Regions from separate parts of the Ruminococcus sp. D54t1_190329_F1 genome, predicted to be linked through region 2. Evidence: riboswitches for the same ligand, from Rfam matches in the RefSeq annotation. Region 2 holds a riboswitch; the other holds the start of a gene.
What was found. Region 2 has a riboswitch for FMN ahead of ribD (bifunctional diaminohydroxyphosphoribosylaminopyrimidine deaminase/5-amino-6-(5-phosphoribosylamino)uracil reductase RibD). Riboswitches for the same ligand answer to the same signal wherever they lie in the genome.
Positions count from the first base shown of each region.

Region 1: another riboswitch for FMN. It lies ahead of I2D69_RS06635 (ECF transporter S component); the one in region 2 lies ahead of ribD (bifunctional diaminohydroxyphosphoribosylaminopyrimidine deaminase/5-amino-6-(5-phosphoribosylamino)uracil reductase RibD).

Region 1 is NZ_JADNDC010000011.1:22,651-26,955, forward strand. It holds gene I2D69_RS06630 (mechanosensitive ion channel domain-containing protein) at 1-768, shown strand, start outside; FMN riboswitch at 863-1,000, shown strand; gene I2D69_RS06635 (ECF transporter S component) at 1,184-1,819, shown strand; gene I2D69_RS06640 (NUDIX hydrolase) at 1,891-2,505, shown strand; gene I2D69_RS06645 (hypothetical protein) at 2,592-3,086, opposite strand; gene I2D69_RS06650 ((2Fe-2S)-binding protein) at 3,423-3,770, shown strand; gene I2D69_RS06655 (FAD-dependent oxidoreductase) at 3,767-4,305, shown strand, end outside.
Region 2 is NZ_JADNDC010000022.1:54,685-58,989, reverse strand. It holds gene ribE (riboflavin synthase) at 1-469, opposite strand, end outside; gene ribD (bifunctional diaminohydroxyphosphoribosylaminopyrimidine deaminase/5-amino-6-(5-phosphoribosylamino)uracil reductase RibD) at 451-1,578, opposite strand; FMN riboswitch at 1,855-1,969, opposite strand; gene I2D69_RS11605 (class I SAM-dependent methyltransferase) at 2,442-3,248, opposite strand; gene I2D69_RS11600 (class I SAM-dependent methyltransferase) at 3,273-4,088, opposite strand; gene I2D69_RS11595 (ABC transporter ATP-binding protein) at 4,111-4,305, opposite strand, start outside.

The DNA.
Region 1 (4,305 bases), on a different contig from region 2:
CTTTCTATTGTAGCTTTTTATGTGGGAACAAAGCTGATCAAGTGGCTGCTGAAAGTTGCGAAGCGTTCCATGGAAAAGGCCGGCATAGACATGGGGGTTGCCCAGTTCATCTGTTCTTTTGGAAAATTTTTGCTGTATCTGATTCTGATTTTTAATATAGCTACTAATTTCGGTGTGAAGGAATCTTCAGTAGCAGCTCTTCTGGGAACTGCCGGCGTTACCATTGGTCTTGCTTTGCAGGGCGGTCTGGAGAATCTGTCTGGCGGCGTTATGCTACTTTTGTTTAAGCCATTTCAGGTAGGAGATTATATTATACAGGATCAGGCTGGTGGGACGGAGGGAACCGTATATAAGGTTGAGATGTTCTATACGACCCTGATCACCATTGACAATAAGCATGTAATCATTCCAAATGGAAAATTATCCAACAGCACCATTATCAATGTAACTGCGCAGAATTTGCGTAACCTGGAAATCAAAGTGGGAATTTCCTATGATTCTGATATTAAGAAAGCAAAAAAGCTTTTGCAGCACATTTTACAGGAAGATCCCGGAACCAAATCGGACAAAGACATGCTGGTCTTTGTAGACGAACTTGCTGACAGCGCCGTAGTCATGGGGCTTCGCGTCTGGGTTCCCACCGATAAATACTGGAAGATCAAATGGCGGCTGAATGAGAAAATCAAAGAATCTTTTGATGCCAACGGAATTTCTATTCCGTATCCGCAGATGGATGTGCATGTTGTGGAGGCAAATAAAGACAAATGATAATAGATATATAATAGAAAATATGAAATAAATGTACAAATAGATTTCCTATTGAAATTATCCTATTTCTATTGTATAATCCACCATGAAAAGAAAATTTCTTCGGGGCAGGGTGATCGAAATCCTTGGAAATCGAAATTCCCTACCGGCGGTATAGTCCGCGACCCGCTTTGGCGGCTGATTTGGTGAAATTCCAAAACCGACAGTAAAGTCTGGATGAGAGAAGAACGCGCAGAATATTTAGATCGGTTGATTTTTTTGTACGTGCTCATTGCCCCGGAAGAGATTTCGGGGCTTTTTATGTGGTGATTTTAACGTTACTGGTGAACAGTAACCGTTACTGTTTACTGGTAACATTTTAATCCCATACTTGCAGAAATTTTCTTTAAATATTATAATTTAAGGAGCAATGAGTATGAGCGAACAAGTAATCAAAAATGGAAATGTAATGGAGCGAAGCCGCACCAGAACCATTGCCCAGGTAGCAATGTTAGGCGCTGTGGCAGGTGTGTTGATGAATTTTGAGGTACCGCTGCCATTTCTGGCACCGTCCTTTTATCAGTTGGATTTCTCTGAGATTCCAGCACTGATCGGTTCTTTTGCAATGGGACCTGTAGCAGGTATACTGATCGAACTGGTGAAGATTCTGGTACATCTGGTAACTAAGGGAACTATGACAGCAGGCGTTGGTGATGTGGCAAACTTCCTCTTTGGCTGTTCTTATGTAGTTCCAGCCGGACTGATCTATCGTTATCAGCATAAGAAGACAAGAACACATGCAGTGGCAGGTATGGCAGCTGGTGTAATTCTTACCACAGTGCTTGCATGCTTTGTAAACGCATTTGTACTTCTTCCTGCATACGGCAAGGCATTTGGAATGCCGGTACAGGCATTTATTGAAATGGGTGCAGCAGTACACAGCGGTGTAACCAACCTTCTTACTTTTGCAATTATGATCCTTGTACCATTCAATTTATTCAAATACACATTAACCTCAGTGATCGTGTTCTTTATTTATAAAAGAATTCGTGTGATTCTTCGCGGTGACTGATTCTCTGTTCCTTGGTGAGATCTAGATAGACCTCTGACCAGAACAGCAAGAACTGACGAAAAGAGGTTCCTATGGGAAAAATCAACAGCATTACCAAACAGACAGATAATCGTTATGTAAACCTTTATAATGTAAAAGCCACCAGTGTGCACAATACCCCGGTAAACTATTTTGTGTCTTCCCGTGCAAAAGATGTAGACAGCTTGAAAATGGTGACACATAAGAACAATCCGGACGGTGTGATCATTTATAGCATTTATGGCGAAAAACATGACAAAGTGGTGTTGATTCGCCAATATCGTTATACATTAGGCGATTATATTTATGAATTTCCAGCTGGTCTGGTAGAGCCGGATGAGAATTACCATGAAGGCGCAATTCGTGAAATGTACGAGGAAACCGGACTGAAGCTTGATCCCATTCCGGTAGCAGAAGCTTACCAGAAGCCTTATTTCACTACTGTAGGAATGACAGACGAGTCTTGTGCGACTGTATATGGATATGCCAGCGGCGAAATCAGTTCCAAGGCACAGGAAGATACGGAAGAGATTGAAGTGATTCTGGCGGACCGCGAGGAAGTGAAGCGGATTCTGAAGGAAGAGAATGTAGCGATCATGACGGCATATATGCTGATGCATTTTCTGGAAGATAAGGAACCATTTGGATTTTTGAATAAGATCAGATAATAATAAAATCCCCGGAAATCCGGGGATTTTATTATGTAGCAGGAAATTCTGTTGGAATTTCCAAGCCCTGCCGGGCAGGATTCTTTTTATTCATAGTATTCAATATCCTGATCGGAGGTATCCTCCGTATAGTTTCCTCCGTTATCGGAACCAGAACCATCTCCATTATCAATATAATCCCAGTTCTCATCGTTATCTTGTCCGGAATCATCGGAGGTATCTTCTGTATAATCCGGAATATCGGAAGTGTCACTTCCTGAGCTATCTCCAGAATCCTCAGTAGGATAAGTGATCTGGTCGCTTCCTGAAGAATCACCGCCAGAAGAATCATAGCTGTTATCGTAGGAACTATCTCCCTGGCTGTAATCGTAAGTCTCGTCATAATTACTGTCCTGACTGTAAATTGGAAATTCTTCCTGCTGTGCAGCTTCCGCTTCTGCAGCTGTTTCAGGAGCCTCTGTTAATGTGGTCTTGGCAGTTGGTACTCTGTTTTCTTTGGGAACGACTACGGAAATTCCCACCATGGCCACACTGAGCAGAATCGCAGTGGATGCAATGTGGAACTCATCTCTGTATTTCATAAGCTTTACACCTCGTAAGTATCTTTTCATTAATGCTTTAATGTTCTATGCTGAATGGAAGCATAATATTTCTTTTAACGATATTCAACAGATACTCCCATTATAACATATCTGTAGATGATTTTGTAAAAATAGTGTTGGAAATATTTCAAACATGCTCTGGTATCGTTTTTTACAATACATATCCATTTACATAAACTATAATACGAACAACTTAAGAAAAAGAATCAACAACGTAAAAGACAAAGGCGTCTGCAATTTATTTTGCAGGCGCCTTTTTGGCGATGAAAGTCCCGGACAGCAGATTTGTCCGTCTATCAAAAAGGGGGAAATACCATGGGTACACGTATTACAGAGCATCCGATTTTAGGAGTACCGCAGAAGGGAAGATTAGTAAATTTCACATATGATGGTCAGAAGATTCAGGGGTATGAAGGGGAACCAATCGCAGCGGCATTAAAAGCGGCGGGAATTTTGATCCACCGTTACACGAAGAAGGAGCATACGCCTCGAGGAATCTTTTGTGCGATCGGACGCTGCACGGACTGTGTTATGGTTGTGGACGGAGTTCCAAATGTGAGAACCTGTGTAACCCCGCTGAAAGCAGGAATGAAGGTTCAGACACAATATGGTGTATCGGCAGAACCGTTTGAGGAACAGAAAACAGGAGGACAGACAAGATGAAAAGATATGATTTGATCGTAGTTGGCGCAGGCCCGTCTGGTCTGTCAGCAGCAATTGAGGCAGCAAAAAGAGGATTGAAGGTAGTTGTATTTGATGAGAATGAAAAGCCTGGCGGACAGCTGTTTAAGCAGATCCATAAATTCTTCGGTTCCAAAGAGCATAAGGCAAAGATCAGAGGCTTCGTCATCGGAGAAGAGCTTCTTACAGAGGCTGCCAAGGCAGGTGTTGATGTAGAACTGAATTCCACAGTCATTGGAATGTATCAGGATAAAGAAATCGTGGTAAAAAAGGGAGAAGAAATTTTCCATTATAAAGGAGATGCCATTATTATTGCCACAGGAGCTGCAGAAAATATGGTTACCTTCGACGGCTGGACTCTTCCGGGTGTGATCGGAGCAGGCGCAGCACAGACAATGATGAACCTTCACGGTGTAAAGCCTGGCAGCCGGATCCTGATGCTGGGAAGCGGAAATGTTGGTCTGGTTGTCAGCTTCCAGCTGAAACAGTGTGGCTGTGATGTGGTTGCACTGGTTGA
Region 2 (4,305 bases):
CCTGAAAACCAGCTTCATCAACCCTTGCAATTGTCAGGCTGATCCCATCAATACAGACGGATCCTTTTTCCACGATCAGATGCAAAATCTGTGGCGATGTCTCAATTGATACCCAGATGGCATTTTCTTCCCGGAGCATGGAACGTATCACGCCAGTCCCATCAATATGGCCGCTTACTATGTGTCCCCCGAACCTACCGTCTGCAGCCATTGCACGTTCCAGGTTTACCTGGCTTCCGGCCTTGCAGCTGCCAAGACTGCTTCTTCTGATCGTCTCTGCCATCACATCGGCAGTAAATCCGTCCGGCTGAATCGACGTAACTGTCAGACACACACCATTCACAGCGATACTGTCACCGATCCTTGTCCCTTCCAGGACTTTCCGGGCTTTCACTGCCAGGATCCCTGATTCCCCTGTCAGCTGTATATAACGGACTTTTCCTTTCTCTTCTACGATTCCTGTAAACATGATTCCTCCTGTTTTTTATCACACACCTGACATTTTATCCGGATATCCTCACCGATCTGACAGATATCTGTATATTTCAGTTCCACTGCTTCAGACGGCAGTTCAACTCCAATACCCTCTACCGGTGTCTTCCCAGCCACACCGCCAAACAGCTTTGGTGCCACAAAAGCCTGTACTTCCTTTACAATTCCAGCTCGCAGTGCACTGTCATTTAACGTACCTCCTCCCTCCAGGAGGATGCTGTCAATGCCTCTGTTTCCAAGATCTGCCATCAGCTTCTTAAGGTCTATCTGATTCTTTTCGTCGGGACAGTAAATGGTTTCAACTCCCATGGTATGTAATATTTTTATTTTCTCTTTTGCATTTTTCTGTTCTGCATAAGCCACGATCGTCCGGTACTTTTCCGCACTTTTTACAATCTGACTGCCCGGCGGGATCCTGAGCTTACTGTCACACACAATCCTGACAGGACTTTTCCAGCCTTCTACCCGGACGTTTAACATCGGATCATCTGCAAGCACAGTTCCAATACCAGCCATGATTCCCATGTACTGATGCCGCATATGCTGTACTTCTTTTCGTGCAGATTCTCCGGTGATCCATTTTGATGCTCCTGTTTTCGTTGCGATCTTCCCATCCAGTGTCATGGCATACTTCATTACCACATAAGGGGTCTTCGTAGTAATATAATGGAAAAACACCGGGTTCAGCTGATCACATTCTTCTCTCATAAAATCTTCAACTACTGTTACACCGGCTTCCCTTAACATCTGTACACCTTTTCCTGCCACTTTCGGATTCGGATCTCTGGAACCGATCACCACTTTTCTGATCTTCTGTTCAATGATCGCTTCCGTACATGGAGGTGTTTTACCATGATGACAGCAAGGCTCCAACGTGACATAAATCACCGCACCTTCTGCTGATTCTGTAAGAGAAGCAATTGCATTACGTTCCGCGTGAAGTTCTCCATACTTTTTATGATAGCCTTCCCCGATGATCTTTCCGTCTTTTACGATCACTGCCCCTACCATAGGATTGGGATTCGTCCAGCCTTCTCCTTTTTTGGCCAGTTGAATAGCCCGAAGCATATATTCCTGATCCGTCATTTCTATTCCTTCTTTCTTATTCCTGTTCTTTGCCTGGGCTACGCCGAGGCTTTTAAACATGTGCAATCGGATTCACAGACAAGTGAATGGTATAGTTATTTCGAAAACGATGTACCAGATACAAAAAAAGCCTGCAGAAATATCTGCAGGGTGGAATTGATCTGTTACATATGATTGATAAATGAATGTCTGATTTTCCTATATAAAAAGCTCTGAAATGGATCACCATCTCAGAGCTCTGATACTACATTCATTCATACAAAAAATCAACTGTACTATCATCTTCTTCCATCCAGACTGTACTGTCGGCCCCGGAATCTCACCGGATCATGCCTCTCGGCTCGCGGGCTTTACCGCCGGTAGGGAATCTCACCCTGCCCTGAAGATATCTTTTTGTTTATTTTAATACTTTATCTGTTGTTTGTAAAGCAGAATTTTTATTTTACTTAGTTTACTGATGGAGATAGAATATCCATATACACAATAAATATCCTCATTTTATCCATATATTATATCGTTTTATGAATTGTTTTTTCATTAAAATTACACTATTTTTTCACTATTTTTCATTACTTCATCGTTTTCGCCAGTGAATTGAGCAATGCCCACATCTCTGGATTAGCCAATACTTTTGCCAGAAGTTCCGGATCGACTTCATCAGCAACAGAACCGTCACAAGCAACCAAACGATAACGGTTTCTGTATAGAGTTGGTTGAAGCTTCTGGTTAAAGATTTGCAAAAGTTCCCATAGTGCATTATCTTTTAATTTTGCACGCTGGTGATAGAAAGCGGCTTTTGATGGTGTTTCATCAGTGCGTCCGAAAAAATGATAAAGTTCTCTCTCTCTGATATTGTATATCCACTATAGTTTTAGATGTATCATCTTTACCATCTTGAATTGATCAGAAACTGTCATACTGACCTTTGTGGATAGCTTTAAGCCATTTTTAGGGATGTAACGATAGTATGGTTCCTCCGCAATCACCTTCACATTACCCCCGATCTTTGCTGCCAGTTCTTCCGCTGAATTCACATAAAAGAACATTTGTGCATCGGCATGGCCGACCTGTTTCATATATTTTTTCTTCATCATGGTCATTCCTCTTTTGTTCACCGTATCAAAAACAACTTCCATATTTCCAAATTGCCCAATCATACGCAGAAGGGCAATGACCTTATGTTCCTCAAAATAATGAAATAACCCGCCTGCAGTAACGAGAATAGGAGCATCAAATACATCATTGCGAACTTTTTTGATCCAATCCTTTGCAAAGGCATCCCCGGAAATATATAATTCCCTCTCTGGTTCGGGAAGAAGTCCCCGCCGGTATTCGATTACATGAGGCAGATCCACGGCATACCAGTGTGTCTTTCCGTTATCACATCGGTGATAGGTTGTCTCCAGACCACAGCCCAACTGGACAATCACACCGTCCGGTCTGCGTTCCAGAAAAGTCCGAATAATCCGATCCATATTAGCAGACCGGGAAGCAGAGGCCAAAAGGGTATACTGGCTCTGCATATTCTGTTTAATCAAGTCTGAAGGCAGCTTCTTTTTCAATTCCAATGCTTTTTTATCATATAAAATTTGCGGGTAATGCTCACTAGCATAAATTCTTCCCAGCATAGGGACGAACAGTGTATCCTCCACGACTCCTAACTTGGACATAGCCAAACCTCCTGTTTTGATACATTACTTTCTACCGACAAGCAACCGGGAAGAACCTAGCATCATCATGGCAGCCCGACGGTGGGCGCCAAAAGCTTCCTGTGCGGTATCAACAAGTCGTACTTCCTCATACCCCATATCCCGCAGTTTCTGCGCAAAACCTTCCATGTCACCGTACATCTTTTGTTTCATATCATCGTTAAGTGCAAAGACGCCGCCTTTTTTCAATACCCGCAGGCTTTCCAGCAGCAGTTTCTGCATATCTGCACCCATGACATTGTGATAGACATAGTTGCTGATGACCACATCAAAGCTCTCATCAGGAAAATCCAGCTGCTTCGCATCACCGTGCTGAAATACACAGCGGGAAGCCACGCCCTCACTTGCAGCATTTTTCTCGCAGAGTGCCTTGCTGTAATTGTACACAGCGCCCCAATAATCAATACCGATTACTTTTGCTTTCGGCCATGTCAGAGCCGCACGGATTGTCAGCGCTCCGGAGCCGCAACCTACTTCCAGAATCTTGCCCTCACCGTCATAGTCTAGGTGCGAGAGGACAACCCGGTGAACCTGTTCCATGATTCTGCCACCGCCAAAGGCATACTGCCGCCTGATCCATGTGATCCAGATCAGCAAAACCACAAGTGCGATTGTGATGATGGCAAACAGCACACCGAGAACAGCGACATGAAATACATAAAAAGAGAGGACAGCCAGCACAGCGGCCAAAACTCCGATTCCGCCAATGATGTAAAAGACAGGATTGGACATCCAGCTTCCATAGTCTTCCCCGTGGGTGCCAAGGCGGATATTCTCCTGCTTCCATTGGTTCCTTTTCATTGCACTACCTCCTTTTCCTTCTTCACGCAAGTTTCCAGTTCTGGCTTTCTGTCTGCAGTTTTACCATATGGGCATATACACCATTCTTTTCTTCCAGATCCTTTGGTGATCCTTCTTCTGCAACTGTACCATCAGAAAGGACAACGATCTTATCTGCTCCGGCTACGGTACGCATCCTGTGGGCGATAACCAGAACGGTTTTATCTGCGATCAGACG